One region of the Pseudarthrobacter equi genome, then DNA from elsewhere that is predicted to be linked to it. Evidence: riboswitches for the same ligand, from Rfam matches in the RefSeq annotation. Region 1 holds a riboswitch; each other region holds the start of a gene.

The links. Region 1 has a riboswitch for cyclic di-AMP ahead of BLT71_RS05990 (M23 family metallopeptidase). Riboswitches for the same ligand answer to the same signal wherever they lie in the genome.
Region 2: it holds a riboswitch for cyclic di-AMP, as region 1 does, so the genes downstream of both, BLT71_RS20320 (aggregation-promoting factor C-terminal-like domain-containing protein) here and BLT71_RS05990 (M23 family metallopeptidase) in region 1, are expected to answer to the same signal.
Region 3: it holds a riboswitch for cyclic di-AMP, as region 1 does, so the genes downstream of both, BLT71_RS12105 (C40 family peptidase) here and BLT71_RS05990 (M23 family metallopeptidase) in region 1, are expected to answer to the same signal.

What each region holds. Positions count from the first base shown of each region.
Region 1 covers NZ_LT629779.1:1,308,135-1,318,309, forward strand. The annotation lists gene BLT71_RS05955 (DNA repair helicase XPB) at 1-684, opposite strand, end outside; gene BLT71_RS05960 (helicase-associated domain-containing protein) at 698-3,178, opposite strand; gene BLT71_RS05965 (hypothetical protein) at 3,189-3,422, opposite strand; gene BLT71_RS05970 (cold-shock protein) at 3,631-4,014, shown strand; gene BLT71_RS05975 (DUF3027 domain-containing protein) at 4,021-4,635, shown strand; gene serC (phosphoserine transaminase) at 4,750-5,880, opposite strand; gene BLT71_RS05985 (metal-dependent transcriptional regulator) at 6,176-6,871, shown strand; cyclic di-AMP (ydaO/yuaA leader) riboswitch at 7,013-7,231, shown strand; gene BLT71_RS05990 (M23 family metallopeptidase) at 7,242-8,072, shown strand; cyclic di-AMP (ydaO/yuaA leader) riboswitch at 8,201-8,382, shown strand; partial or broken gene BLT71_RS05995 (C40 family peptidase) at 8,453-9,139, shown strand; gene BLT71_RS06000 (NlpC/P60 family protein) at 9,297-10,070, shown strand.
Region 2 covers NZ_LT629779.1:1,134,003-1,144,177, forward strand. The annotation lists gene BLT71_RS05170 (glycosyltransferase) at 16-873, shown strand; gene BLT71_RS05175 (nucleoside deaminase) at 911-1,417, opposite strand; gene BLT71_RS05180 (phosphatase PAP2 family protein) at 1,476-2,366, shown strand; gene upp (uracil phosphoribosyltransferase) at 2,465-3,100, shown strand; gene BLT71_RS05190 (VOC family protein) at 3,159-3,527, shown strand; gene BLT71_RS20320 (aggregation-promoting factor C-terminal-like domain-containing protein) at 3,730-4,455, opposite strand; cyclic di-AMP (ydaO/yuaA leader) riboswitch at 4,459-4,615, opposite strand; gene BLT71_RS05205 (sensor histidine kinase) at 4,749-6,242, opposite strand; gene BLT71_RS05210 (response regulator transcription factor) at 6,249-6,989, opposite strand; gene BLT71_RS05215 (hypothetical protein) at 7,221-7,706, shown strand; gene BLT71_RS05220 (winged helix-turn-helix domain-containing protein) at 8,275-9,141, shown strand; gene BLT71_RS05225 (SixA phosphatase family protein) at 9,391-9,918, shown strand; gene BLT71_RS05230 (LysR family transcriptional regulator) at 9,896-10,175, opposite strand, start outside.
Region 3 covers NZ_LT629779.1:2,689,681-2,699,855, reverse strand. The annotation lists gene BLT71_RS12135 (DUF4389 domain-containing protein) at 1-322, opposite strand, end outside; gene BLT71_RS12130 (universal stress protein) at 403-1,269, opposite strand; gene BLT71_RS12125 (hypothetical protein) at 1,525-1,764, shown strand; gene BLT71_RS12120 (mycothiol transferase) at 1,801-2,325, shown strand; gene BLT71_RS12115 (ribonuclease Z) at 2,318-3,244, shown strand; gene BLT71_RS12110 (protein adenylyltransferase SelO) at 3,241-4,716, shown strand; gene BLT71_RS12105 (C40 family peptidase) at 4,816-5,661, opposite strand; cyclic di-AMP (ydaO/yuaA leader) riboswitch at 5,665-5,837, opposite strand; gene BLT71_RS12100 (hypothetical protein) at 6,023-6,991, opposite strand; gene BLT71_RS12095 (aggregation-promoting factor C-terminal-like domain-containing protein) at 7,092-8,426, shown strand; gene BLT71_RS12090 (TraR/DksA family transcriptional regulator) at 8,447-8,803, shown strand; gene BLT71_RS12085 (DNA alkylation repair protein) at 8,800-9,330, shown strand; gene BLT71_RS12080 (DUF1810 domain-containing protein) at 9,333-9,773, shown strand; gene BLT71_RS12075 (glucose 1-dehydrogenase) at 9,777-10,175, opposite strand, start outside.

The DNA.
Region 1 (10,175 bases):
CACCAGGATCAGCGTGGTGGTGGATCCGGTGGCCATGGCCGCGGCGCCCACCAGCGTCTTACCGGCACCGCAGGGGAGCACCACCACGCCGCTGCCGCCCGACCAGAAGTTTTCGCTGGCCAGCCGCTGGTAGGGGCGCAACTGCCAGCCATCCTCGTTCAGTGCGATGAGGTGTGGGGTGCCGTCAACGTACCCGGCCAGGTCCTCAGCCGGCCAGCCGATCTTCAGCAGGAGCTGCTTCAGCTGGCCCCGCTGCGATGCGTGGACCACTACTGTCTCGCCGTCGATCCGCGGCCCAAGGAGCGGCTGGATCTTCTTGGCCCGGATGACTTCCTCCAGCACCGGATAGTCGTCGGTGCGCATCACCAGCCCGTGCTGGGGATCCTTCTCCAGGCGCAGCCGCCCGTACCTCGACATCGTCTCCTCGATATCGATCAGGAGCGAATGCGGTACGGGAAAGCGGGAATACTTCAGCAGCGTGTCCAAGACCCTTTCGGCGTCCAGCCCGGCCGCGCGGGCATTCCACAGCCCCAGCGGCGTGAGCCGGTAGCTGTGCATGTGCTCGGGTGCCCGCTCCAGCTCCGCGAACGGCGCGATGGCATGCCGGGCCTCGGTGGCGAGCTCGTGGTCCACTTCGAGCAGGATGGTTTTGTCACTCTGGACAATCAGGGGTCCGTCGTTCACGCAGGACAGTCCTTTACTGGTGCAGTTCCTCTGCAGCCTCGATATCGATGATTCGGTGGATGGACAGGACCCGCTCCGTGTCCTTGGCGGGGTCGAAGACACGGACGCGTCCGCCGCTTACTGAAAGCGGAACGACGGTTTCCAGGGTGGCATTCCCCAGGCTGTCCACCACGTTCATGCTGATCCGTTGCTTGAGCCGGATGGCGCGCTGCAGCGCCTCCAGCCCCAGCTGGGTTGCCGCTTCTGCCTTTCGGCCAGCCGCACCGTTGCGGCCAGGCGAGCCGTCCTCCTTGCGCAGCACGGCAAGCTGGGCGTCCACATCGTCGGCCGCCGGTGCAAGGCGGGGCGCCGTGTACACGGGCCGCGGGCTTTCCTGCGGGACCGGTCCGCGCCGGAGCCGGACTGCGGAGTCCTCCACGCCATCCACCGACGGCGAGAGGCCAAGGCCGCGCAGGATCTGCACTGTTTCGCGCGGCGGCAGGGAGGACGCCAGGATGGTGGGAGCGAGCCGGACCAGGCCGAGCGCGGCTGCCCGTGGCCCGGAGAGGAGTTCCTGCAGCGCTTCCTCGTCATCGCTCTGGATGAAACTGGCGGAGGTCCCCACCCGAAGCTGCCCATGGCGGGTGGCGGTGTCCTGGATGAGGTATTCCAGCGGCTGCGGCACCGCGGTGGCGGAGTGGTCGCGCAGGAACTGCAGCAGGCGGCCGGCGTCATACCCGGCGTCCAGTGCGCGCCGGACGGAGGCCTCGGAGAACCGGTAGATCGTGGCTGGTCCCTGGCCCTCGGCGTCGGCCATGGCCAGGAGCTTTTCAGCCAGGTCGGGTGCCAGGTAACCAGGTGCCACTGCTGTCAGGTCGGCCTGGAGCAGCACGTGGTTCAGGGCGGCCGGCAGGTGCTGGCCCAGGAGTGTCATCGCCTCGTCCGGGTTGTCACCGGCGAAGGCGGCTCCCAGTTGGGTCAGGGCCCCGGAGCCCACCAGGCCGAGCAGCTCGGCCTCGGCGAGGACGCCGCGGATCAGGGAGCTGAAGCGCCGCGCCATCCGGGGCTGCGCCCACTCGGCGCGCTGGAGGACCGCCGCCGCGTCCAGCACCGGCGCGGCGCCGTCAGCGGACGCCGCCTCGGTGGTCAGCTCCAGCAGTATCTCCAGGATGCGTTTGCGGATGACGGGGGCGTCGGGCCGCTGCGCTTCCGCAGACAACGGGACAATGGCCCCGCCGGCAGCCGACCGGTGCGCGGCCGGAACTCCGGAGGTTCCGTTGACCGGCTGGCCCACCAGCGACGGTACGCGTTCGCTGGACAGCCAGGCATTGACCAGCCACTGCCATTGCTCCTGCCGGGGCAGCGCCAGCCACTCAAGCTGCGGTGGCAGCACCCAGGACGACGAATCGACGTCCAGGCGGATCAGCCCCGCAAGGCCGCAGAGCTCCAGCAGCAGTCCAACCTGCGGCTGGCTGATCCGCAGCAGCTCACCGAGCCGCCGCGTCTCACGGACCCCTACACCACCGCTGCGCAGCGTGGCCAAGGGCTGGCGCTGGACGGCGTGCAGCAGTTCGCCCACCAGCCGCAGGGTGTCCGAAATGGCACTCAGGGCAGCATTCCGCCGGAGGGCCGCGGTGGTGGTGCCGAGCTCCGGCACCGGCGGCGTCAGGGTGAAGTCGTTGATGATGGCGCCGCCCCGCAGGGACAGCCCTACGCTGTGGGGCAGTTCCACATGGGCGGCGTCCAGCGGAACCAGCAGCCCCCGGGCCAGCAGCCAGTCGATGGGCCCGACGTCGGCGCCCTCGGTGGTGACGGACGCCTTGCGTTGCGCCTGGGGGACGGCACCCATGGCCCAGTTCCGGAACCTGGCGAGCAGCGCCGTCGTCCGCTCCGGGGCAAGGGCGAGGATGTCCTGCACGGCTTCCGGCGAGGACGTCCAGTGCTGCAGGGCCAGCGCCGCCTCCATCGGGGTGGTGGCATCCTGGATCTCGACGCCGCTCCGGTGCAGTTCGGACACAAGCTGAACCGCCCGTTGGGCGAACGCCGGCTGGAGCCGGACAAGTTCCGTGTAGCTGCGGCCCAGCCCCGCGGGATAGATTCCCACCACGTCCTTGAGGCAGCCCACGGGGAGGTAGAAGCGCTGGCGGTTGCCGGCGGGGGTGCCGTGGGGTGGATCGGCCCGGTGCACCAGGGCAAGATCCTGCAGGCGGTCCAGGATCCGTTCCAGGATGGGCACCGAGGAGCCTGCAATCATCTTGTGCAGCGCGGGTGCGCTGGCGCTGTGCCCGGTATCGGTGTTGGTGCACAGATGAAGGGTTTCAAGCACCTGCATCTGTGGCCTGTTGAGCCGCTCCAAGGCACGCTGGACGCTGACCCGCGAGCTGGCCCGGGCCGCCAGGGCAGGGAAGTCAGGCACGGCGGGGGAGAGCAGGTCCGGCCGCGCGGCGAACAGCTCCCGCAGCGAGTCGTCGCTACGGGCTGCCAGGTCCTTGCTGAGCGCGCGAATGAGGGACATCAGTCCAACGTTACCGCTGGTCAGGTTTTCCTGCCCGGCGCCGCCCTGCAACGCCGTCGAGCACCAGGAAAAGCATCAGGACGAATGCGGCGGGCAAGCCGTACAGCGCCGTGTAGGTAACCCACGCAGGAGCCACTGACCCGGCAAAGGCCAGGGCCATGACCGCCGCCACGGCGGCCAGCGAGAGCACTGCAATGACGGCGGCGGCAATCATGATGGGCCGCCGGTAGCGCGAGGGTGTCATGGACGTAACGCTACCGCCCCTCCGGCAGCGCGCGTGAACCCCGGCGTCCGGGGCGGCATGAAGCGGGATTCGGGCGCGGGGCAGGATAACCTTGAAGGATAAAGACCAACACGGTACGCAGCTGCCATACCTTAAACCCGCACAACCGGTGCGGATGCGGTGGCGGCCGGCCGTGTCTCACAACAGCAGAACGAAGAAGGTTGATTCAATGCCTACCGGCAAGGTCAAGTGGTATGACAAGGACAAAGGCTTCGGGTTCCTCGCGGGCGAGGACGGCCAGGAGGTCTTCCTGCCCAAATCGTCGCTGCCCGAGGGCGTAACGGAACTCAAGGCCGGCACCCGCGTGGAGTTCGGCGTGGCCGACGGCCGCAAGGGTGCCCAGGCCCTGGGCCTGCGCGTCCTCGACAAGACTCCCTCCATCGCCAAGGCCAAACGGCCCAGCGCCCGCGACCTTGCCCCCCTGGTCCAGGACCTGGTGACGGTCCTCGACAATCTTTCGGGCACCCTGTCCAACGGCAAGTACCCGGACGGCAACAAGGGCAAGGCCATTGCCGCCGCCCTGCGTAAGGTTGCCGACGAGCTGGACGTTTAGGCAGCAATGAATCCGGAAGCTGAACAGCCCGACGCAGGAATGCAGGCCTCGGAACAGGAGACAGCCGTTACGCCCCAGGCAGCTGCCTCGGAGCGCACTGCCGTCCCCCGCGCCGCCGCGGCCGTGAAGGCGGCCCCCCAACGCAAGGCCGGCGTGCCGGTGTGGCGGACAGGGAAGCCGGACGCGTTTCTGGCCGCCGCCGTCGACGTTGCCAGGACTGCCCTCGAGGGAATCACCTCGGCGTCGGACATCGGTCCACACCTGGCTGCCAAAAGCGAAGGCGACCGCCTGGTGACGCACCTGTTCGAATCCAGGCTGCCTGGCTACTCGGGCTGGCAGTGGTACGCCGTCATCACCCGCAACTCCCGGTCCAAGCTGGTGACGGTCAACGAACTGGGCCTGCTGCCCTCGGAGGATTCGATCCTGGCCCCGGAATGGGTGCCGTGGGCTGAGCGGGTGCGGCCCGAGGACGCCCGGGAAGAGGATCACGAGCAGGAGCGCACGGTTCCCGACGCCCAGGCTGCCGGGGAGTCCGAAGCCGAACCGGAGACTGAAAAGGCAGAGCCTGTGCAGCAGGCCGGGTCCCCGGACGCTGCCCAGGCAGATGACGGGGAGGGCTAGCCAGCCCCCTCATGGTGGTCCCATCGAACCAACCAACAGCAAACGGCGCCGTCCGGGGTAAACCCGGGCGGCGCCGTCGTATGTTCTGTCGCCGGGCCTTGCCGACGGCGGGAGTTACTTGCGCAGCTCGCCCACCACGTAGTCAATGCTGGCCAGCAGGGCTGAAACGTCCTCGGGGTCGATGGCAACGAAGGTGGCGATACGCAGCTGGTTGCGGCCCAGCTTGCGGTAAGGCTCCGTGTCCACGATGCCGTTGGCGCGCAGGACCTTGGCTACCGCGGCGGCATCCACAGAGTCGTCGAAGTCGATGGTGGCAATGACGTTCGAGCGCTCGTCCGGGTTGATGACGAACGGCGTCGCGTACTCAGATGCCTCGGCCCAGGTGTAGATGCGGCCGGCGGAGTCGGCGGTGCGTCCCGCTGCGAAGTCCAGGCCGCCGTTGGAGTTCAACCACTGCACCTGCGCGTCCAGCGTTACCAGCGTGGACAGCGACGGGGTGTTGTAGGTCTGGTTCAGCTTCGAGTTGTCGATGGCGGTCTGCAGGTCCAGGAAATCCGGGATCCAGCGGTCGCCGGCTTTGATCCGTGCTGCGCGTTCGAGGGCGGCGGGGGAGAACAGGCCAAGCCACAGGCCGCCGTCGGAGGCGAAGTTCTTCTGCGGGGCGAAGTAGTAGACATCGCTCTCGGCCACATCGACGTCCAGGCCGCCGGCGGCGGAGGTCGCATCGACCAGTACCAGTGCGCCCTCATCGGCATCCGCTACGCGCTTTACCGGAGCGGCGACGCCGGTGGAGGTTTCGTTCTGCGGCCACGCGTAAACGTCGACGCCGGCCTCGGCCCGGGCTGCCGGGCGGGTGCCCGGGTCCGACGTAATGATGGAGGACGCATCCAGGAAAGGTGCCTTATTGGTGGCTGCGGCGAACTTCGACCCGAACTCACCAAAGGACAGGTGCTGGGCCTTCTTCTCCACGAGGCCGAAGGAGGCAACATCCCAGAACGCTGTGGAGCCGCCGACGCCGAGGACAACCTCGTAACCCTCGGGCGCGCGGAAGAACTGGCTGAGGCCCTCGCGGACCGAGCCCACGAGGTTCTTGACGGGGGCCTGCCGGTGGGACGTGCCCAGGATGGTCTTCGACGCCGCAGAGAGCGCATCGATCTGTTCCTGCCTGACCTTGGATGGCCCGGCTCCGAACCGTCCGTCCCGGGGCAGGAGGTCGGCGGGAATAGTGATGCTGGTTTCGCTCACGGGTGCTCCAATGTCGGCGGGGAGGTGGCTTTAGCCGGTCGGGCGGATAACGCCGCCCGACAGTCGGCAGTGACTGCAATACAGGCCTTTCCCATTCTGCCTGAACAGGCGTAGGCGCGGGAGCCGGAGCCGCTAAAGTCCAAACATTGAGACACGGGAACCTGGAGCCTGCAACTATTAGGACAAAGTCAAAATAGGCTAAGCTTGGCTCCGGACTATGTCGCGCCGCATGGCGGCGGGCCGTGTGGGACAACGCGGAACAACGCAGGGTATTGCGCTCGAGGAGCTGAGCTGGATGACGGATCTGATCGACACTACGGAGATGTACCTTCGGACCATCCTGGAGCTGGAGGAAGAGAACATCGTTGCCCTGAGGGCCCGTATTGCAGAGCGGTTGCGCCACTCGGGCCCTACCGTGTCCCAGACCATCGGCCGGATGGAGCGTGACGGCCTGGTGGTGGTGTCCGGCGACCGACACCTGGAGCTCACCGAGGTGGGCCGCAAACGTGCCACGGAGGTCATGCGCAAGCACCGCCTTGCGGAACGGCTCCTGGCTGATGTCATCGGCCTGGACTGGGCCTACGTCCACGACGAAGCGTGCCGCTGGGAGCATGTGATGAGTGAGCGCGTTGAGCGCCGGATCTACGAACTGCTCAACCACCCCACCGAATCGCCCTACGGAAACCCGATTCCCGGACTGGCCGCACTGGGTGGCCACCCGGACCTGTCCTTGTCCGACGGTGCGATCAGCCTTCTTGAGGCCATGAAGACGTACGGCCCCGCCTCTGCCGTGACCATCAGCCGGTTGGCTGAACCCATCCAGGTGGAACCCGAACTCCTGTCCCAGCTCGACGAAGGCGGCATCCGCCCCGGAGCGGCGGTATCGCTGGAGCGTGTGGGGGACTACATTTCGGTCCGTGTTCCGGGCATTGAAGGCGCCCTGGAACTGCCTCCCGAAGTGGCTGCCCACGTATTCGTAGCCGTCAACTGACACCGTAAAATCCCTGCTTTTACCCCGTGGGAGCTGGATCACGCAAAAATAACGGAATTGTTACTAAGGGACTTAAGCCCCTATAGTTGAACGAAAGCGTTGATACTTAAGCGTTACCTGATCTGGAGCCGAGCTCTGCCAGCGGATCAGGAGCACCAAGTCATAACTGGCAGAGGCGGGGGAACCACAACTGGCAGCGGGGGACTGCCTTGGGGTGAAGTCCGTCAGCAGCAAGCCTCTTCCAGTGAAGGAACCTTCCGGGGATTTCTCTGTGCCGCAGCTTGCTTACGGCGGACCGGGTCTGTGAACTCTCTGACCCGAATCCGACAGCTAACTTCGCAGGCTATCCAGAGAGGAACCCTTCTTGACCATGCAGACCCCCCGGGGCCGCCGCCGCGCGGCGGGCCCCGCTGCTACGCCGCGTGCTGTCGAAGCCGTCCAGGCTGCCGAGACCTCGCGCCCCCGCGATCTCCACCGTGACGCGCGCCGCCGTCGGGGTCCGTTCCGCCAGATAACGGAATTCGCCTCGGCCAGCGGTATCGGCCAGAAGGCCGGCATCGCGCTTGCCGCCACCGGCCTGGTGCTTACCGTTACCGTCCCCGTGACCAGTCCCGTCATGGCAACTGACGCCAGCGGAACCGGTGCCGTTGCCGCCTCATCTGTGACGCCACAGCCCGCGATTTCCGCGGAAGCAGGCGCCCAGATCGACTTCAGCCGCTCCGCCGTGGTCACCCAGGCGGACCCTGACGGCAAGCTCAAGCAGCTGCTCAGCGCCCAGTCCGCAGGATCGGTCTCCCGGGCTGCATCCGCCGGTACCCTGGGGGCCCCGCTGGCCACCATGACCACGGCGTCGCCGTTCGGCTACCGCGTCAGCCCCATCACCGGCGGCACCGGCGACTTTCACCGCGGGCAGGACTATGTTGCCCAGTGCGGTACCTCCGTGATGGCTGCCGCCACCGGAACCGTGACTTTTGTGGGCTGGCACCAGTACGGCGGCGGCAACAGGGTGGTGGTGGACCACGGCAACGGCCTGGAGACCACCTACAACCACCTGTCGTCGTTCAACGTGAAGGAGGGCCAAACCGTCTCCCGGGGCGACGTCATTGCCCTCAGCGGGACCACCGGCGCCTCCACGGGCTGCCACCTCCACTTTGAAGTCCAGGTCAACGGTGAGGTCGTCGACCCCACCGGCTGGCTCTAGCCAAATGATGGTGGACTCTCGAATGGCCGTGACCCGCCGTGACCTGAATGTGACATTCAAACAAAACTGCTGTACCGTCTAAATCGCGTCAACTTTTCCGAAGTTGACGCTCTTGAGTGGATTGCCTAACTCTGCCACCGCTCAAGGTCCGTTCGCATTTCATCGTCTGGCAGGGGCGGGGGAACCAATTTTGGCCTTCTTGTTTCGAAGGCCTTGGGGTTAAGTCACGAAAGCTTCCTTGGAAGCCGTGTGGCCGGGTGACTCCCATCCGAATCCGACAGCTCACCTCGCAGGCATTGGGAGAGGCTACCTTCGTGTCTTCACGCCATAATGCTGCGCGCCACCGTGCGCAAACGGTTCGTACCAACCCTTTGGGCGCCGTGTCCAAGGCTGTAAGTGCCAATGCCGGGACAGTGGGTCGCCAGGCTGCAGTAGTTGCAGCCGCTTCCGGCCTCGTCCTGGCTATGGGCCTGCCGGCCGTCGCGGACACCACCGCGGGCGTCTCGGCATCCACCGAGTCGGGTTCGGCCCAGACCGCCCTGGCTGTCACCGCGGCACCTACCGCCACTGTTTCCTTCGAGCGCCCGGTCATCAAGACCACTGCTGCTCCGAAGCCGGAGCCGGTACGCACCCAGTCCACTGCGTCAGCAGCACGGGATGCCGGCAACGCCGTCACCGCAGCCGCTGGCTCAACCGAAGCTGCTTCCGAGAAGCTCGCGGAAACAGTTTCCTCCGCTGCCACCTCGGGCATCGCGGCCATCGCGTAGACCGGCATTGGCCACCCGTACGTGTGGGGCGGCACCAGCCCCAACGGCTGGGACTGCTCCGGATTCACCCAGTGGGTCTACGCCCAGGCCGGCATCAGCATCCCGCGCGTCAATGCCTGGAACGCCATGAAGCCCACCTCCACCCCCCAGCCTGGCGATCTCGTCATGCAGAACGGCGGCGCACACGTTGGCATCTACGTCGGCAACGGCATGATGATCAGCGCGCTCAACCCGTCCCAGGGCACCCTTCTTCACGCGGTTGCCGCCACGGGAACCTCCTCGTTCTACACCATGAACTAGTTTCTGGGGCCCCAGGCCCCAGAAACTTTTTCTTTGCCCCCGCTTTTCGCTAAATCACACATCCCCGTTCGGGACGCGCCGACGTACCCCCAAGATGCCGGCGCGTCCAAAACCCCCGTGTTGCCTACAGGCCCGGGGATAACGAAAGAGAGAACTGATGACGACTCGTGCTACCGCACGGCATCGCGCCGAAGTCACCAAGACCAACTCAATCGCCATTATCGCCAAGGCTGTTGGCGGCAACGCCGGCGGCGTTGGGCGCCAGGCAGCGGTTATCGCCGCAGCCTCGGGCCTGGTCCTGACCAGCGGCATCGCCGCAAACGCAGCTGACACCAACGTCCAGCGCGACTCCGCTCCTGCATCCGCTTTTGAAGTTGGAACAGCTGTGGAAGCCCCGATCTCCGCGGCTTCCACCATCAACATCTCCTTCGAGAAGCCGGCCGTCAGTACCAGCCCGGCTCCGGTGGTTGAGGCAGAGCCCGAGGTTGAGGTCCAGGAAGCCGCTCCGGCTGCCCAGACACCCGCAACGCAGACCGCTGCAGCGCCGAAGGTCACCGCTACCGTCACGGCGCAGCCCGCATCTGCTCCCCAGGCATCTGCCAGCGGCAAGGGCGCAGCAATCCTGTCCGCAGCGTACGCCCAGCTCGGCGTCAACCAGGACTGCACCATGCTCGTCACCAACTCGCTGGCTGCCGTGGGCATCAACTTCCACGACTGGCCCGCTGGCTACCTCTCCCTGGGCCGCACCGTGAGCGCTGCCGAGGCCCAGCCCGGCGACCTGATCTACTACGCCGACGGCGGCGCCGGCATGGCCCACATCGCTGTTTACGCCGGCAACGGCCAGGCAGTGCACGGCGGCTACAACGGCAACCAGACCGTGGTCTTCAGCGCAAACGTCGGTTCCGGACCGGTCTTCATCCGCGTCAACTGATTCCCCCCGACAGGGCCGGTACGGCCGCCCTTCGGATAAAAGGACCCCTGCCCACGCGGCAGGGGTCCTTTGCCGTTAACGGGCGGTGCGCTCCGGACGCCCTTC
Region 2 (10,175 bases), 170 kb from region 1:
TCAGCCGAGGTGCTGGTGGACGGGCTGGTCGCCGTCGGCGCCCCGGACGAGCTCGAATTTGCGGCCAAGGCGGGCCGGCAAATAAGCGTCCTGGTGCATATGCCCGTCCCGGAAACTTCCGGCCCGGAAGCGTTGCAGAAAGAAGCAAGGGCACTGCGTGCGGCGGCGGGTGTCATTTGCACCAGCAGCAGCGCGGCCGGAATCCTCAAGGCGCGCGGCCTTCCCAACGCCCGGGTCGCGCTGCCGGGAGCCGATCCGGCCCCACCCGCCACGGGCTCGCGCCCTCCACACCTCCTTGCCGTGGCCGCATTGCTGCCCAACAAGGACCAACGCCTCACCGTGGCAGGCCTCGCTGGCATCAAGGATCTGGAGTGGACGGCGTCGCTGGTCGGATCTGAGCAGGTAGATCCGGCCTATGCCCGGCAGGTGGAGGAAGCCATCGCCCGCAGCGGCCTGGCAGGAAGAGTGCAGCTAAGGGGGGAGTTGACGGGGGATGCGCTTGAGGCGGAATGGAACCGTGCAGACCTGAGCCTTCTTGTCTCGCGCGAAGAAGCGTTTGGCATGGTGGTCACCGAGTCGCTGGCCCGCGGCGTCCCCGTAGTGGTCCGGCTGGGGACCGGTGCGGTCGAAGCGCTGGACCTTGCCTCACTGAAGGATGCCGACGGCGGCATGCGCCTTCCTGGGGCGGCGCTGACGCTGCCACGCGGGGGCGAAGCGGACGCAGCCGTACTCGGCCGGACCCTTCGGCAGTGGCTTGAGAACCACGCTGTGCAGCGGGACTGGCGCAGCCGGGCCCTGGAAGCGCGTGGCCTCCTGCCCGGCTGGGAGAAGACGGCCGGGAACGTCGTGCGTGCGCTGACCGGCGCCGGGTAGAGCCCAGCCAGGGCAAGACTAAAAAGGTCTCCGCCGACTACAACCGTGTCCGGTGATCCGCAAAGAAGTCCCGCAGCAGCACCGAGCTCTCGTCTTCCCGGATGCCGGGGTAGACCTCCACCCAGTGGTTGAGCCGCCGTTCACGGAGGATGTCGAACACGGACCCCGCAGCGCCAGCCTTTTCGTCCCAGGCGCCGAACACCACCCGGGGAATCCGGGCAAGAACAATGGCCCCGGCGCACATGGCGCATGGTTCCAACGTGACCACCAGCGTGCAGTCGGACAGCCGCCACCCGTCGTCCGGACCGCCGCCGAGCCGTGCCAGTTCCCGCAGCCGCTCTGCAGCCTGGCGGATGGCCACCACCTCGGCATGGGCGGTGGGGTCTCCGAGCTCCTCCCGCTGGTTCCGCCCCGAACCCAGCACCTCGCCGTCGGGCCCCAGCACCACGGCGCCAATAGGAACATCGCCGGTAGCGAGTGCCGCGCGGGCCTCCGCCAGGGCGAGGCCCATCCACTCGTCGTAACTGTTCGATGCGGAGACCATGGCTCAATGATAGTTTCGAGGGATAGTAAGCCTGCGTACTGAATGCCGGGGAGGCGCCGTGAGTACCGTTCGGGACCGCGTGGACCGTTGGATCAAACCGTATGCCGCCTTGTGGCTGACCATGGCCGTGGGCGGAACCCTGATAGTCGCCATGGCGCTGCTGGGCGCCGAAGTGTATTCGGACGTGGTGGATGACGAAGGTCTGGCGAGCCTTGATATCCCCGCCCTGGACTACGCACAGTCACTGCGGAATCCCGGACTTGATGCGTTCGTCACTGGTTTCACCAACATTGGCGGCGGCATCGGCATGCCCATCCTCGCCACGCTCCTCACCGCGTGGCTGACCTTCCTCAGCAGGTCGTGGCGCCCGCTCCTCCTCGTTGGCGGCGCAGCTGCGGTTTCCACCGCGGCCACCACCCTGGGTAAGCGGCTGGTGGGCCGGACCCGGCCGGACCACTCCGAAGCTGTTCCGCCCTACGAAGACTCGCCGTCGTTTCCCAGCGGGCACACCCTCAACACCACGGTGGTGATCGGCGTGCTGGTGTACATCATCTGCCTGCAGTTCCAGGTCCTCAGCGTCCGCATCACGGCCATCACCGCGGGTACCGTCTTCATTGTTTCCATGGGCCTGAGCCGGGTTTTCCTGGGCCACCACTGGTTGACCGACGTCATTGCCGGCTGGACGCTGGGCCTGGCCTGGGTCGGGTTCGTCATCCTGGCCCACCGGATGTTCCATCTGATCCGGCGGAAGCAACATGCCGGGCCGGCGCCCACGTTTGAGCGTCCCGTGGTGCGCGATGTCGTAGCGGACGCCATGCACCACGACGGCGGCACGCACGGCCGCGGAACGGACCACGACGGCGGCACGCACGGCCGCGGAACGGACCACGACGGCGGCACGCACGGCCGCGGAACGGACCACGACGGCGGCACGCACCCCCGAGGGTAGGTTCACGACGCCGGGACGCACCCCGGCGGGCGGGTCACGCGCCAAGAGCCCAAGCCAGGAACTCCGGCAGGGACAGCGCCGGATGATAGTTTTGAGCAATGCGCACTCTCGTTGTGGACCACCCGCTGGTCGCCCATAAGCTCACTGTCCTCCGGGATAAGAACACCCCTTCGCCCGTGTTCCGGCAGCTGACCGAAGAGCTGGTGACACTGCTGGCGTACGAGGCCACGCGAGAGGTCCGCACCGAACCCGTCACTATCGAGACGCCGGTCAGCACCACTTTGGGCACGGCCTTCACCAAGCCCACGCCGTTGGTGGTCCCCATCCTGCGCGCCGGCCTCGGCATGCTGGAGGGTATGACCAAGCTGGTCCCCACCGCAGAAGTGGGTTTCCTGGGCATGGCCCGCGACGAGGAAACCCTGGATATCATCACCTATGCCGAGCGGCTGCCCGAGGACCTTACCGGCCGGCAGGTCTTCGTCCTGGACCCCATGCTTGCCACGGGCGGAACGCTGCGCGAGGCCATCAAGTTCCTGTTCAAGCGCGGGGCCTCGGACGTCACGTGCATCTGCCTCCTTGCGGCCCCGGAGGGCCTGGCCAAGCTGGAGGAGGAACTGGGCGAAGCGAACGTGCACATCGTCCTCGCCTCGATTGACGAGAAGCTGAACGAAAAGTCCTACATCGTTCCGGGCCTTGGGGATGCGGGAGACCGCCTGTACGGCATCGCCGGCTAACCGCATTGACCGGGCGGAAGGCCTTCCGCAATATGGGGTCCGGCCGTAGCCTGTGGCAATGGACTGGAAACTTGAACTCGTGTTTGTCCCGGTGTCCGATGTGGACCGCGCCAAGGATTTCTACGTTAACAAGGTTGGTTTCAACGCCGACTTCGACGAACGTCCGTCGGAGTCCATCCGCTTCGTGCAGCTGACCCCGCCTGGCTCAGCATGTTCCATCTGCATCGGTGAAGGCCTCACGGACGCTCCTCCGGGTACAGGCTCCAACCTCCAGCTGGTGGTCAGTGACATCCAGGCCGCCCACGACCACCTGAAGAACAACGGCGTGGACGTCAGCGATGTGGATGTCCAGGACTGGGGTCATTTCGTGTACTTCGCAGACCTCGACGGCAACCGCTGGGCCGTCCAGTACATCCCGGGACGGTAACGGCACGTCCCGGCCCCCGGACCACGACGCCTTCGCGGTATTTCGCCGCCACGGCGAAGCAGGTGCCGATCCGCTCGGCGGCCGGAGGGTCAACTCCAAAAACTGCTACCTCGCACGCATGGCTGCGGAGACGACGACGGCCGCCGCTGAACCGGGAAGGTTCGGCGGCGGCCGGTCGGAAGGCCTCAGCCAGTGAGGGTTTTTAGTACCAGTTGTGACCGAGGTGGAAGTTCAGGGCGCCACACGGGGACTGGTAGCGCTCCTTGATGTAGTTCAGGCCCCAGTTGATCTGGGTACGGTAGTTGGTCATGTAATCGGGGCCGGAGCTCGCCATCTTCTCGGCGGGCAGGGACTGGACGATGCCGTAGGCGCCGCTGCTGGCGTTGGTGGCGGTGGTGGTCCAGTCGGATTCCTTGGTCCACAGGGTGACCAGGCACTGCATCTGGTCCTGGGCCCACCCGTAGCTGGCCAGCTGGCCGGACGCGTAAGCCTGTGCGCCGGCCGGATCGTTGACGGCGACGACGGGGGCGGGCTCGGGAGCGGGAGCCGGAGCAGCCTCCGGTGCGGGGGCCGGGGCCGGTGCGGGCGCTGCGGCCGGGGCAGGTTCGGCCGCGGGTGCGGGGGCCGGTGCCGCTTCCTGGGGCTGAACCTTGAGCTCGGCGGGCGCCGACGCGGCCGGGTTCGAGCGGATTTCGCTCTTCTCGATGCTCATCTGGGAATCGGCGGCAGCGGGGGACTCTGAGCCGGTGGCCGCCACGCGGGACATGGCATCCGTGGCCTGGCCCGCGGCGCCTACGCCCACCAGCATCGCTGCGGACACTGCGAGGACCGCGGCGCGCTTGCCGAAGGAAGACTTCTTACGGGTTTCAGGCTGCGCGCTGTGGCTCGGAGCCGATTTTGGGCGCGGTTTTACCGTGAATTTAGACATGTTTAGTTCGCCTCTCACACCTGCGGAGTTAGCTGTCGGGTTCGGATGAGGGCATCCGGCCGCACGGCAAATACACGTGCTGGCTTAACCCCAAGGGCAGTACTGCGTTGCCCGGGACGTGGGTCCCCCGCCTCTGCCTCAGTTCAAGCGAAATCCGGGAAGTGGCAGAGCTTGGCGTCATCCGGATATGCGGCCCGAACGGGAACCGCACCATATCGACGGTACAGGAGAGCGGCGCTTAAGTCACATTTAGGTAACAGACATCACGACGACGGCGCGTCGCCTTGGCGAATTCAGGCTACAGTCGGGAGCCGGAGCGCGAACTCCGTCATCCCCGGCCGTGATGTGACCGTTACCCGGCCTCCGTGGGCTTCCACGATGGACTGGACGATGGACAGGCCCAGCCCGCTGGTGCCCTCTGCAACGGCCGCGCCGGCCTGGTCGCCGCTGCCCTTGCGGGCTGCGTCTGCGCGGGCGAAGCGTGAAAAGACGTGGTCCACGAAGTCCGCCGGTATGCCCCCGCCGTCGTCCGTGACCGTCACGACGGCGGCGCCGTCCGGAGCCGTGCCGACGCCGGCCACCACGGTGGTTCCGGCAGGGGTGTGTTTCCGGGCGTTGGACAGCAGGTTCATGAGCACCTGCCGCAGCTGCGCGCCGTCCCCGTTCACCAGCACCGGCTCCGCGGGAAGATCGAGCCGCCAGGTGTGGCTGGGGGCCATGACCTTTTCGTCGTTGACGCTTTCCACCACCAGCTGCGTCAGGTCCACCTCGGCCAGCTTGAGCGGCTGGCCCTCATCCAGCCGCGCCAGGAGCAGCAGGTCCTCCACCAGTGCCGTCATCCGCTCGGACTGGCTCTGTACCCGGGCCAGTGATTTCTGACCGTCGGGAGTGAAGTCCTCCGTCATCCGCATCAGCTCGGTGTAGCCGCGGATGGCGGTCAATGGGGTGCGGAGCTCATGCGAGGCGTCCGCCACGAACTGGCGCACCTTGGTTTCGCTCTTCTGCCGGGCTTCCAGGGCGCTGGCCACGTTGTCCAGCATGAGGTTCAGCGCATGCCCCACACTGCCCACTTCGGTGCCCGGGTTGGAGTTCGACGGCGGCACGCGGACGGCGAGCGCCACCTCGCCGGCGTCCAGGGGCAGTTCCGACACCCTGGTGGCAACCTCGGAGAGCTGTTCCAGCGGTTTCATGGTGCGGCGGATCAGCACCGTCCCCACCAGGCCGATCAGCAGCAGTCCGCCCAGCGAGACGAACACGAAGGTCCACACGAGGGACCTGAGGGTACTTTCCTTGGCGGCCAGGGGGAGTCCCGTGACCAGGATGTCACCGGAGCTTGTCTGGACCGCGATCAGCCGATAATCACCGCTGGACATCGAACGGTCCACGGGCCTTGAGTTGGCATCGAGCGCAAGGAGCGTCTCCTTGTCCTCTGTGGACAGGGGCTGGCGGGTGGTGTCCGAGGCGAGGAAGCCGCCGGAACTAACCTGGCTGTTGCGGATGCTCGCGTTGACGGTGCCGATTCTTTGGCCCCGGGCGTCCAGGGGATCCCGTCCGTTAAAGCCGCCAAAGGGCGGGCGGCCCGGGTTGTCGGCGAGGTTGGCGGCCTGGCTGAGCTGGTCATCAAGCTGCCGGGTCAGGAAGGCGTCCATCGATGCGTAGCTCACGATGCCAACGGCACCGCAGATGGCGATGAGCAGGGCCATGGCCAGGGCGATCAGGCGGGTACGCAGGTGCCAGGTTGCGGGCCTGAGCCAACTCCGGGTGTAGGAAGCGTCTGAAGGGGCCATGGCGAGCTAGTCCGCCGGCTTGATGACGTAACCGGCCCCGCGGACGGTGTGGATCATGGGCGGATGGACGGCGTCGATCTTCTTGCGCAGGTAGGAGATGTAGAGCTCGACGATGTTGGCCTGGCCGCCGAAGTCGTAGTCCCACACCCTGTCAAGGATCTGTGCCTTGCTGATGACCCGCTTGGGGTTTTCCATGAGGTAGCGGAGCAGTTCGAACTGGGTGGCCGTCAGCTGCACGTCATCCCCGGCGCGGGTGACTTCCCGGGTGTCGACGTTGAGCACCAGGTCGCCAACCACCAGTTCGGCAGTGTCCATGGCGGCGACGCCTGAACGCTGGACCAGCCGGTGCAGGCGGAGGATGACTTCCTCCATGCTGAACGGTTTGGTGACATAGTCGTCGCCGCCGGCGGCCAGGCCGACGATGCGGTCCTGGACTGCGTCCTTCGCGGTAAGGAAGAGGGCTGGCACCTCCGGCGCGAAGGCGCGGATCCTGCCCAGCAGCTCCACGCCGTCGAACCCCGGAAGCATGACGTCCAGCACCAGGACGTCAGGGCGGAAGTCCTTGGCCAGCTTCACCGCCTCGGGCCCGTCCGCTGCCACTGCCACGGACCACCCCGCCATCCGCAGGCCCATGCTCATCAGTTCTGAAAGGCTGGGTTCGTCATCCACCACCAGGGCGCGGATGGGGGAGCCGTCCGGGTGGGAGAGCTTGGGGAGGTTGTTGGTCATGGAGTGCGAGGTGGCCATGGGACAAGTCTCCGATCCTTGGATATAGGCGGGCTTTGGGCTTCCTGTGCCCCAGCTGTGAATCCCAGCCTAGCCAGCTGGGCGTCGCAGCGGGTGTGGCAGGGTCGGCGCCACGGGCAGCATGTCTCAGTCAGGAATGCCCCGCCGCACAGCCCGGACTCAGGAACGCGGCTGACGCTGATGGAACATCAGCAGAGGCGACCGCCATGTTCCCTTCCCGAGGAGCAATCTATGGACCGGCAGAACAACCGCGCCGTCCCGGACGAACCGGCCCAGGGCGGACAGCCGCATCAGGCCGGCACCGCGGCCGAGGGGCAGGGAGGCCCGCAAAGCCAGTGGGAAGTCTTTGCCGGCAATCCCGACAGCCCGCAGGCACCTTCGGCCGAATATGTGATCCTGCAGGGTTCCTCCTACGTGACCATGGCGTCCCAGACGGGCACCGTCACGGACGTTTCGTCGGACTCACTGACCGTCAAGAGCGAGGACGGGTTCCCGCGCACCTACGCCGTCGGAGCGGATGTGCAGGTATCAGAGGGCATGCGGCAACGGGGCAGCGGCAGTACGGGCGGCACCCTGGACATCTCGGAAGTCACTTCTGGATCAACCGTCCGCGTTACCGCGCTCAAGTCCTCGGACACCTACACGGCCCAGACCATACTGCTTGCTACGGCGTCCGGTACGGCAGCAGCTCCGGGTGCGGGGACAACCACTAACTGACCGGCCGGCGCCATGTGAGACGCCGCCGCGGTGGCCTCGTTCAGGTAGTCGGGAGCCGAAAAGACCGCTAGCAGCCGGCAAGGAATTGGACAGTGAGGACCCTCCGGTGGGTGGATTCTATGTCAAGCGATTGAAATTCGGCCTGATTCGATAAAGATCGCATCCATCGAAGATAGTTCAGTAGGACGACGGTTCGGAGGTCCATCTTCGGATAACGGACGTTATTATTTGACGTTCCCAGAATCGTGATCTGTCGCACATTTCGCCGATTCGTCTCACGATGCGGACGATTCTGCCCATTGTTACTTGCAAGTTGCCATTGTTACGCTGCACACTTCCAATGTGAACAAGAACTCAACAGCACCTGCAGCCGCAGAATATTGGCCCAGCACATCAGCTGCTGCCGACATGCGCTGTTGTCGAATGCACGCCTGACCTTCTACACCCTTCGAAGTTCTTAGGCATTCGCCCCCAGCCCAGCGTCGGGCGCCCCTCCCCATTCGCAGTGCGGGGAAACCCAGCATTCGAGTGCCGCTATGGCGGCCATTCACATTGAGGTAAGCATTCCATGTCAGTTGCATCCGGATACGTCCACATCTCCGTCCGTAACGCCGCCAAGGCAGGGCAGCCGTCGGGCCTCCGCCCCGGTTTCGGCCCCCGCCCCTCGCTTGCTCCGACGTCAGGAAACAGCTTCCCGGCTCAGGGCTACGCACCCCAGGGCTACAACCCCAACTCTTACGGCCAGCTCCGCGCCGTGCAGCCCACGGAGACCGCGGCGCCCATCACCGCCCCCACCCCCGTGGTGGCCGGGCCCAACGCCGTCCGGCCGGTTCCGAATGAGAACGTGGCCCGCGGGTTTGTTCTCTACATGGGTATTGATGAGGAAACCGCTGCAGCTGCCGGCACCTCCATTGCCAAGCTTGCCCAGGAAATCCGCGCCTACGCCCAGTCCCTTGTGACCGGCGCCGAAAGCTACGCCGCCGTGGCGGTTGCCCCCGCCGGCACCCCCGGTTCCGCGCTCGACGTCGTCCGTTCCACCTTCGGCGACCCCACCGTCAACGCCCGGCAGCGCACCGAGGCACCCCGGCCCCAGCAGCCGCAGGAGCCCCGCCCCTCCGGCGTCCTGATCGACCTCGCCCGCCGCGAAGTCCACCTCGACGGCGAATCCCTCAACCTGACCTTCAAGGAGTTCGAACTCCTGAACTACCTGGTGGAAAACGGCACCCGCACCGTGGGCCGCGACGAACTGCTCGAAGGCCTGTGGCGCAACGCCGAAGAGGTCCCCAACGAGCGCACCATCGACGTCCACATCCGCCGCCTGCGCTCCAAGCTCGGCCGCCTGGCCAACACCGTCCGCACGGTCCGCGGACAGGGCTACCGGTTCTACGAGCACCCCGAGGTCGTCGTCTGGGCCGCTCCGGAATACTCGATCTAGGTTCTGCCTCCGCCCTAAGGCGGCACTACGCAGAAAGCCGCTTGGCGTATCCGGGTCCTCAAGGCACTTGCCTACGCGGCTGGCGGGGCGCGCGTCACTGGGGGCACGGTTTAGCGGCTCTTTGTTCCTGCTGGCGCCCGGTATTCCGCTGATTCCCTTCCTGCCTGGTCCTAAAAGCGTGCTTGGCGTGACGCTTCTTCGGCTGCCCCTCCTGCCTTTGCTTGCTGTTGCTGGCGATAGGCTTGGCCCATGAGTGAGCACCATCTTCGCCGGCTTGTGATCATGCGGCACTCCAAGGCCGACTGGCCCGGCGGGGTGGCCGACCATGAGCGGCCCCTCGAGGAGCGAGGCCACCGGGAAGCGCCGCTGGCCGGGAAGTGGCTGCTCAAGCACAACATCGTCCCTGACTTCATCCTGTGCTCGAGTGCCCTGCGTACCCGCCAGACCTGCACCTGGGTGTGCTCGGAGCTGGGGGACAAGGCCCCTACGCCCAAGCTCGAGGACGGGCTGTATGCCGCCTCGGCCCTGCGTATGCTCGCCGTTGTCAACCACGTTCCGGACACCGTGACCACCCTGATGCTGATCTCGCACCTGCCGGGCGTCCAGGATTTGGCGATGCACCTGGCCTCCCGCGACTCTGACCACGACGCCTACATGGACGCCGCCACCCGCTATCCCACCAGCGCGCTGACGGTCCTGGAAACCGAAAAGTCGTGGGCCGAGCTGGACGGTCAGGACGCCCGCATCACCAGGTTCAAGGTTCCCCGGGCCCACTAGCAGCGATCTCGCGCAGCAGTTCCGACACGTAACGGATGCCGGGGCTGGCCGTCATGGTCCTGCGGTGGACAATGCCCACCTGCCGCGCCTGGACCGGGTCCGTGACGGGTACCGCAATCACCCCTTCAGGCAACGCGGGACGGCCCAGCCGCGGAACCAGGGCCACCACGGCGGCCTGCTCCACGAGGGCAACGTGGGTGGCGAAATCGGGGTCGTAGACCTTGATGTCGGGAACCCGGCCAAGATCGGCGAAGATC
Region 3 (10,175 bases), 1.4 Mb from region 1:
CGGACAGGTACTTCTCGACGTCGGACTGGGACGCGATTCCGATGAAGATGTCCTTGGCCGGGTCCACCGGGGCAGCCCGCAGCCGCAGGGTCCCCAGATCAAAGGGAAGGCGGGGCGGAGCGCCCTCGCCGATGGCATCGAGCCGGGGCGAGGTCAGCGCGTGGGATGCGACTGACAGCCGGGCCGTACCGGAGGTAAGGAAGCCGTCACCCTGCGCGGACCCCACCGCCATGGCTACGGCGCCACCGGCGAGCGCTGTGAGGCCCACCAGCGAAAGGAGGATCCCCAGGATGAGCATGATGATTGCTGCGGTTTTTCTCATGGTGTCGCCCCCGGAACTGATGGTGCGGACAATGTGGATGGCGGAATCCGGCCCCCTGCCTGGCCGGGTCCCGTTCCCGGTCAGGCCTTGTTCTTGCCGGCCTGGATCCGGGTGATGACAGTGGGGCAGGGAAGGTGCTTGAGCACCCCGTGGGCAGTGGAACCGAGCAGCAGCCGCTTGATGCCGCCGCGGCCGCGGCTTCCCACCACCAGCATCCTTGCTCCGCCTGCCGCGTGGACCAGCGCGTCAACGGGGTCCCGTTCGGTGTCCAGCACCCGGTGCACCAACAGGTCCGGGTAGTCCTCCTCGAGGCCCGCCACCGTCTCAGAGAGGACCACGCGTTCTTCTTCGGAGACCATCTCGGCCAGGCTGGCCGGGGCCAGCCCCGCATCCGTCACGGGGTCGGGCATCCTGACTGCATAGACAACGGTGAGCTCATCGCCCTCCCGGTCGGCCTCCGCAGCCGCAAAAGCGACTGCCTGCGTAGCCTCCCGGGAGCCGTCGACCCCCACCACCACGCCGGACCGTCCGGCAAGGTCCTGCGTCCCGACGACGGCCACCGGCACCTTGGCGGAGGCCGCGACCTGCAGGGCCCGGTCTGCCAGGGTTCCCCCCAGGTGTCCGGAGCCGGAACCGATCACCAGCATCGACGCCTTGCCCGAGTACTTCGCCAGCGACCCGCCCACGCTCCCGGTCAGGAGCCGTGTGGTGACCGTGGCCGGTGTTGCTCCCCGGACGCGCCCTGCCGCAATTTTCAGCAGTTGGTCGCCTGCCTCCTCCAGTACGCCGAACCAGGGGTAGGGCTCGGCCACCCAGCGGTCGTCCACGACGTGGAGGACGGCCAAAGGTGCCCCGGACTTTTCGGCCCGGTGCGCGGCCCACAGCACCGCCGCCTGGCTCTGCGCCGAGTCGTTGGTGGCAACGGCAATCGGTTTACGTGATGTCATGGCCGGCTTCCTGGTCTTTCGTGTGGAGTTGTGGGCGGACGCAGGAGGCGGTGGCCGCCCCCAGCCTGGCGCGGCGACAGCACGTCTCCTTGCCTACAAGAGTGGCCGCCGGAGTCCTGCCATCTGTAGGGCCGAAAGTCACGGCTATCGGAGGACAGTTCCCACCCGAAGGGGTGCTCAGTATGCTTACTATTGTCTGGCGGTACCGTTCTGCGCTGCATCAGACCGGGTGCAGCCCCAAGGAAAGGCGTGACTATGAGTGAACAGAACCTCCCGGAGGATGGCCTGGAAATCGTTGACGAAAATGACGTGCTGCTCGATGAAACACCGGGAAGCGCAGCGTCACAGGAGCTTGACCCCGTACACGGCGAACCGGACAGCTATCCCGGTGCGGCCGAAAACAATCCGGACCGCTGGCAGGAAGACCCGCTGCTCCAGGACGAAGCTGTCCCGGGGGAAGGCAGCGAATTCGACCCCAACGATCTTGAGCGTTAGCCACGGCCACCGGCGCTGGTGCTGAAAGGCGGGGACATGAAAAGCAATGAACTCCTGCAGGATGCCTTCGTGCGCATCAGCGATGCCGTGGCGGAGACGCTCAAGGGCCTCGATGAAGAAGCCCTGCACCATCGCCCGGCCGGCACCGGCAACCCCATCGCCTGGCTTCTCTGGCACCTGGCCCGGGTGGAGGACGCACAGGTTGCCTCCGCTGCAGGCCTGGAGCAGGTATGGACGCACGCGGGTTTCGCTGCCCGCTTCGGCCTCCCGCTGACGGACCGGGACACCGGCTACGGGCACACCAGCGGGCAGGTGGACTCTGTCCGCGCCACGGCAAGCCTGCTGGGGGACTGCTACGGCGCGGTCCACCGGCAGACCATGCAAGTCCTCGGTGAACTGGCAGACCAAGACCTTGACCGGACCGTGGACACCAACTGGGACCCTCCGGTGACCCTCGGAGTCCGGCTTGTCAGTACCCTCGCCGACTGCCTGCAGCACGTGGGCCAGGCAGCCTACGCGAAAGGCCTGGTGGCCGCACGTCACGGCAGCGGCCGTGCGTGAACTGGTGGTCCTGGGCACAGCATCGCAGGTACCCACCCGTACCCGGAACCACAACGGGTACCTGCTCCGCTGGGACGGGGAGGGGCTGCTCTTCGATCCCGGCGAAGGGACACAGCGCCAGATGATCCACGCCGGAGTTTCGGCAACGCAGGTCACCAGGATCTGCCTCACCCACGTCCACGGCGACCACTGCTTCGGGCTCCCCGGCGTCCTGTCCAGAATGGTGCTGGACGGCGTCAACCACCCGGTCCACCTGCACTACCCGGCCTCCGGGGATGCTGTGGTGCGGGCGCTGGTCTCTGTCAGCACGCCCGGCCTGGACCTGTGGCTCCATCCCCATGGCGCCGCCGGTGAGGTGGCGGAAGGCCTCCACATCCGGCCGCTCAAGCACCGGATAGAGACCTACGGGTACCGCCTCACCGAGCCCGAGGGCTTTACGTTCCTGCCCCACCGCCTCGCGGCAGCGGGCATCGCCGGGCCGGACGTCGGCCGCCTCCTGCGCGAAGGTACCCTTGCCGGCGTCGGACTCGCCGATGTCAGCGTTCCGCGCCCCGGGCAGCGTTTCGCGTTCGTCATGGACACCGCACCGTGCGACGGTGCCGAAGACCTTGCCGACGGCGCCGACCTCCTGGTCGCCGAGTCCACCTTCAGCGACGACGACGGCGGGCTGGCGGAGGAATACCGCCACCTCACCGCCGGGCAGGCTGGCGATTTGGCGGGACAGGGGAGCGCGCGGACGCTGGTGCTCACGCACTTCTCGTCCCGGTACGGCAACGACGTCACCTTCCTGGCCCGGCAGGCGTCCGCCCGCGCCAAGGGTGCCACTGTGATCGCCGCCGACGACCTCCAGCGCATCCGCCTTCCGAACCGCCGCGGGGGGCCTGCAACGGCCGCCGCGGGGATAGGGTTAAAACCATGACCGCTGCTGCAGAATCGACTGTCGCCCTGGGTGGCCGCTTCGCCCGCGAACTCAACGAGCTGGCGGTGCCCTGGGAGGCGGAGGAAGCCCCGGACCCCAAACTCCTGGTACTCAACGGACCGCTCGCCGCGGAACTGGGGCTCGACCCGGCGTACCTGGGCTCGGAAGAGGGAGCGCGGTTCCTGCTGGGCAACCACGTCCCGGAAGGTGCCACGCCTGTGGCCCAGGCCTACGCCGGGCACCAGTTCGGCGGCTACTCGCCCCTCCTCGGTGACGGCCGCGCGCTGCTGCTGGGTGAGCTGGAGGATGCCCGCGGACGGGTGAAGGACCTCCACCTGAAAGGCTCCGGCCGCACGCCATTTGCCCGCGCCGGTGACGGCCGTGCCGTCGTCGGGCCCATGCTCCGCGAATACGTGGTCAGCGAGGCCATGCACGCCCTCGGCATCCCCACCACCCGCTCCCTCGCCGTCGTGGCTACCGGACGGCAGGTGCGCCGGGATGACATGCTTCCCGGCGCCGTGCTGGCCCGGGTGGCCGGCAGCCACCTTCGGGTGGGCAGTTTCCAGTATGCGCGGGCCACGGAAAACACCGAGCTCCTGCGCCGGCTGGCGGACCATGCCATCAGCCGCCACTATCCGGACGCCGCGGCGGAGGAGAACCCCTACCTCGCCCTGTACCGGGCCGTGGTGGCTTCGCAGGCCTCGCTCGTGGCGCAGTGGATGCTGGTGGGGTTCGTCCACGGTGTGATGAATACAGACAACATGACCATCTCCGGCGAAACGATCGATTACGGCCCCTGTGCCTTTATGGACGCGTTCAACCCGGCCGCCGTGTACAGCTCCATCGACGTCGGCGGCCGGTATGCGTACGCCAACCAGCCGGTCATGGCCGAATGGAACCTGGCCCGCCTCGCCGAAGCCATGCTGCCGCTCATCGACGAAGACCAAAAGGCGGCGGTTCCGGTGGCCGTGGAGGCGCTGGGCGGGTTCCGGCGGTATTACAGTGCGGCGTGGTTTGGCGGCATGGCCACCAAGCTGGGCCTGGCTGCGGGGAAGCCGGATACGGCGGCAGCCGAGGAGGTCTCTGACCTGGTGGACGGCGTCACCGGCATCCTCAAGGACGGCCCGGTGGACTACACGCTCTTCTTCAGGAACCTGGCCAAGGCCGCCCGGGGTGACAGCCGGCCTGTCCGCGGGATGGTCATGGACCTGGCTGCGTACGATGCCTGGGCCGAACGCTGGCAGAAGCTGGGGCCGGATGCCGGGCTGATGGACCGCACCAATCCCGCGTACATTCCGCGGAACCACCTCGTCGAAGAGGCGCTGGCCGCGGCTACCGGCGGGGACCTGGATCCACTGCACGGGCTGCTGGAAGCGGTGACGGCGCCGTACAGCGAACGCCCCGGCATGGAGCGGTACGCCGAGGGCGCCCCGGAGGACTTCGGGACGTACATGACCTTCTGCGGCACCTGAGCCTGAGTTTGGTTACGCAGTAAAAAGGGCGGCAGCCGGGATGTCCCGGCTACCGCCCTTTTTGCAGCTCTATGCGCTGGAAGCTACCTGCCCAGCAGGCTATGCGACCCGTACGTAGGAGGCTGCACCAACCCAGCTGACGGAGTGCACCTGGGTCTGGCTGCCGTTGACGCCGCCGCTGACCATCTGGCCGTCACCGGCGTACACGCCGACGTGGCCGGCGGAGATGACGAGGTCACCGGGGGCGGGGGTGCCCACCACGGTGCCGTACTGGAAGAACTGGCCGGGAGCCAGGTCTCCGACGGACTTGCCGACGGCGCGCAGGGCCTTCTCCACCATGGCGGTGCAGTCCTGGGTGACGCCGACCTGGCCGTAAGCGTTGGCGAGGATGGCAGCGCCGGTGCCCGAGCCGGTGGCCGCAGGCGTTGCCGAGGCGTAGCCGAGGTTCATGCCGGTGTTGGCGGGAGCAGTGCTTGCGGTCTGGACCGGTGCCGCTGCCGGAGCAACGGCCGGAGCGGCCGGTGCTGCGTAGCCGGCGCCGGGAATGGCAATCTGGTCACCGGGGTAGATGATCGAGGAAACGTCGAGGCCGTTGGCTGCCAGGACGTCGTTCAGGCCAACCCCGTAGGCGGACGCAATGGCGCCGAGGGTGTCACCGGAAGCAACCGTGTGGACGTTGCCGGCAGCGGCTGCAGGGGCAGCGGCTACGGGCGCGGCAGGAGCCGAGTATGCCTGGACGTTAGTGGTTTCGGTGCTGTCCGGGCCGGTCACGCCTGCATGTGCCGGAGCTCCGACGCCGAACGCAATGCCCGATGCTGCGGCTACTGCGAGTGCCGGGCGTCCAAAGGTCCGGGCCTGGGCCTTGGCCGTCACGGCCAAACCCTGCAGCGCGATGGAGCCGGCCGGAGTAGCGCGGTGACGGGCGGTGGTGAAATTTTTTGACACGGTTGATCGCCTCTCCCATGCCTGCGGGGTGAGCTGTCGGGTTCGGGCTGGAGATACCCGGCCGGTAACGCACTTCGTCAGGGACGGAAGGCGATATCGACTTAACCCCAAGGCTTCGGTGAAGCCGCGGAAACTTGGTTCCCCCGTCCCTGCCAGCTGGAAAGCGATTGAATCCCGGTTCAGCGGCAGGGCTCGGCAAGCTGAGGGGAATGTCCCGCTTGGGAGGGACACGTGTATGACCATAACCCGACGTTCACCCGATTGTCACATTTGGATAACATACGAGGCGGACCTCTCGGATGAAGCCATCGGCCGGATGGCGGCCCGGAACGCCGCGGTGACCTCGGATGATGCCCGGTGCCTAGCCGGTCTGGCAGGCCTGCGTAACAAAGTCATAAAGTTGCGCACGCAACGGCCCGCCGGCGGCCACTTTCAGGACGCCTTCCCGGGTCCCGACCGTAACGGTGAGGGGCAGCAGGGTGCCCACTTTGTCTTCCGCCACGGCGTGCGGATCGCACCGGGCGGGGCGCACCCGCAGGGCCAGGGCAGTGCCGGTTTCCCCCGTCCGGACCGTCACGTTCCGCGGCCACGGCTCAGCCCCGGACTCGGGCCCGGCCTCCGCCAGCAGGGGAGTGCCGCCCACGCTGTGCAGCGTGAGGGGCGGAGTCCCTCCGGGGGCCGTCGGCTGGGGGCTGATGCGAAGGAGGACGACGGCGGTGCGGCCGTCCGCCGCCACCTCAAGGTGCGGGTCCAGGGCCAGTCCGGCCACCTTCGCGGCGTCGGCGGCCAGGCAAAGCTCGCTGTTGTTGCGCGGCAGCACGCCGAAGGGATCCGGCGCCGGAAGGCTAAGGGCTGCCGGCTGCTGTCCGGCTGCAGCGAAGGAAACCGTGGCGCTGGCCTGCGGCGATGCCGTTGCCAGGTCGGCGCAGGCGGGGGGTGGAAGCTGTGCGGGCACGCTTTTGGGCTGGTGCGGCGGAAGCTCCAGGCTGCCAGCTTGTGGGGTCCACGCGATGTCCCCGTTGAACAGCGGGGAAGTGACGCGCGCCAGGTCCACTGTGAGGAGAACGTCCGTGGTGTTGGTGAGCTGGAGCAGGATGGCGTGCTGCCCGTACTGGTCGCGGGACTGGTTTACCTCGATGGTGACCGGTCCGGGGGCGGCGGCAGCGGGGGACGCTGCAGGGGTGGGCGGCTGCGGGCTGCAGGCTGATACCGCCAGTACTGCCGCGGTCAGGAATGGCAGCACGCGGTCGCCGGTTTCCGGTCTTGCTGTCCGTGCGGAGGCGGGGCCGCGGCGGATTGCTGTGGTGCGTGGTGTGCTGGCGCCGGCCATGGGCACAGTCTAGGGCTGTGGCGCGGCTTCCGTCTCTGCTGGATAACAATCCACAGCTGTAAACCCTCAACCTGTGGTTGAGCCCGTAGGCTACGGGACTATGTCCCAGTTCGTTACCAAACTGAAGTCCGCGGTGCTCGGCGGACTTCTGGTGTTTACCCTGCTGGGCGCGGCCCTGGTTCCGGCGTCGGCCGCGGACCTCCCGCCGGAGGGATACCCCTCCTGGGAAGACGTCCGGCAGGCCAGGGAGTCTGAAGCGGGAACAGCGGCCGGGATCACCCGGATCGGCAGCCTCCTCGCCGGTTTGCAGGCGGATGCAGAAACGCTTGGCGGCGCGGCCGTGACGGCTGCAGCGGAGTACGCCACTGCCGAAGCGGCACTCACCGCAGCCAACAGCCGGGTCGAAGCCCTGGCGGCGCAGTCCGCAGCAGCCAACGGGGAACTGCAGCAGCACCGCAGGGAGATCGGCGCCCTTGCCGTGCAGTCGTACAAGATGGGTTCAACCACGGCCGGATTCTTCATGGCCCTGGACGCCCTTGAGTCCGGCAGCGTCCACGGACTCAACATGGTGGAGCTGGTGGGCGCGAAGACGGCCGGCCTGGTGGACCGCGCGGCGTCCGCCGCGAAGGTGGCATCGTCCCTGGGTGAACAGGAGAAAGCTGCACGCTCCGAACGGGAAAACCTGGCCAAGGAGGCCGGGACCAGGCTTGCCGGGGCCAGATCGGCGCAGGACGCCGTAGCCCGCCACATCAGTGAAGAGCAGCAGCACGGCGGTGAACTCACTGCACAGCTGGCCTCACTCAAGGGAATAACCGCGGCCGTTGAGGGGGAGTTCCGGCAGGGCCAGGCCGCCCTCGCCGCTTATGAAGCCTCGCAGGCAGCCAAGCGGGCCGCCGCCCGGGAACAGGCCCAACGGGACTCGGACCGGGCAGCGAAAACCGCAGCAGACGCCCGCGTGGAGGTACCACCGCCCGCGGCCGCGGCGCCGCCGGGAGTTGCCGGTCCCGCGCCGGCGAACCCGGATCCGGTGAAGCCCGCTCCGGCGAACCCGGCCCCGGCGCCCCCGCCGCCGGCCCAGCCGGTGCCGCCGCCCGTCGTCGTACCCTCCGTTCCCGGTGGTGCCGTCAACGATCCTGCCGGAGCGAAGAGCTACGCCGCCGGACGCCTGGGCGCCTACGGCTGGGGCCAGGATCAGTTCCTGTGCCTGGCGCAGCTGTGGACCAAGGAGTCGAACTGGCAGACCACGGCCACCAACCCCTACTCGGGCGCCTACGGGATCCCCCAGGCCCTGCCGCCCGGGAAGTACGCGAGCGCCGGCAGTGACTGGCTGACCAGCTACCGGACCCAGGTTGAGTGGGGTCTGGGATACATCCGCGACAGGTACGGCTCGCCCTGCGGAGCCTGGAGCCACTCGATGGCGAACAACTGGTACTGACGCAGGACTAGGCTTTTCCCATGGCTGACTACGAACGCTTCCGGCTGCTGCTCGAAGAGGAGCGGCAGCTGAAACTGGCCCTGCTGCCGGCGTTGCGGGCGGACATCGCCGCCGCCAACTCCGCCCGCCAGGGAGCCAACGTGGATGACGAACACGATCCCGAGGGTGCCACCATCGCCTTCGAGCTGTCCCAGGCCTCGGCGCTGCTGAACCAGAGCTCGGCCGGCCTGGACCAGGTGGAAGCGGCCCTGGCCCGGATCGCCGCCGGAACGTATGGCAGCTGCGCCGTATGCGGCCGGCCCATCGCCGAAGGCAGGCTTGAGGCCCGGCCGTGGACGCCGTACTGCATCGACCACGCAGCCGCAGGGCGCTCGTGAGCACCGGTCCGGACGCCGTCGCCGAGGCGGCCGGTTTCATCGACCGCACGCTGCAGAACGAGGGCGCCTGGTACCGCGCGGACGACGTCGGCAGCAGGTTTGGCGGCACCCTCGGCTCCTACGGTTCCTCAGTGGGCGCCGTGCGCGGGACCATCCGCGACGCCCTCCGCAAGTTCAAGGAGCTGGACCACGATGCCGTGGTCCGGCTTGCCTCGGAACTGTGGGGCCAGCCGAAACCGGGCGCCCGGCCGGTCTTCGAACGCCGCCAGGCCGCGGTGGTGCTGCTCCAGTCGCGGGTGGCCCTGCTGCGGCACTCGGATCTGACCCGCGTTGAGGGATTCCTCCGCTCCGCGCATGCACCCGAACTTGCCGATCCGCTCGTCACCGACGTTCTGCGGCCGCTCCTGGAGAGGCTGGAGCACCGCAACCGGCAACGCGCTGAAACCGTGCTGGCCCGATGGGGTGCCGACCCGGACGCCCACCTGCGGGCGGCAGCAGCAACACTGTCCCACCACAAAGGAGAATGACTATGGACGATCCCTTTAATCTCGAGCGTTTCGTTGCGGCCCAAAACGGCGGAACGTATGACCAGGCGCTGGCCGAGCTCCAGCTCGGGAACAAGACAGGCCACTGGATGTGGTTCATCTTCCCCCAGATCGCAGGCCTGGGGCAGAGCGCAACATCCCGCAAATACGCCATTGCCTCCCTGGCGGAAGCGCGGGCCTACCTGGAACATGACGTGCTGGGCCCGCGCCTGCTTGAGTCCGCGCAGGCACTGACCCACCACGCCGGGCGCTCCGCAGAGGACATCCTGGGTGGCATCGACGCCCGCAAGCTGCAGTCGTCCATGACCCTGTTCCTCCGCGCCGCGCCCGGCGAAACGGTATTCAAGACGGTCCTCGCCCAGTTCTTCGACGGCCAGCCGGACGGGTCCACCGACTCGCTGCTTGCCGACCAGGACGCGGAATAGCCGCTACGGCGTGGGGCTGCCGCCGTTGACGTTCAGGGTCTCGCCCACCACGTAGCTGGATTCCGGTGACGCAAGGAACACGTACGCCGGCGCCAGTTCGGCCGGCTGCCCGGCACGGCCCAGGGGAGTGGACTGGCCGAACTCCGGCAGTTCTTCCTTGGGCTGTCCGCTGCTTACCTGCAGCGGCGTCCAGATGGGACCCGGCGCCACGGCGTTGACCCTGATGCCCTTGGGCGCCAGCTGCTGGGCCAGGCCCTTGGTGAAGTTGTTGATGCTGGCCTTGGTGGTGGCGTAGTCCACCAGCGTGGGCGAGGGGTTGTACGCCTGGATGGACGTGGTATTGATAATGGTCGAACCGGCCGGCATGTGCGCCAGGGCCGCTTTGGTCAGCCAGAACATGGC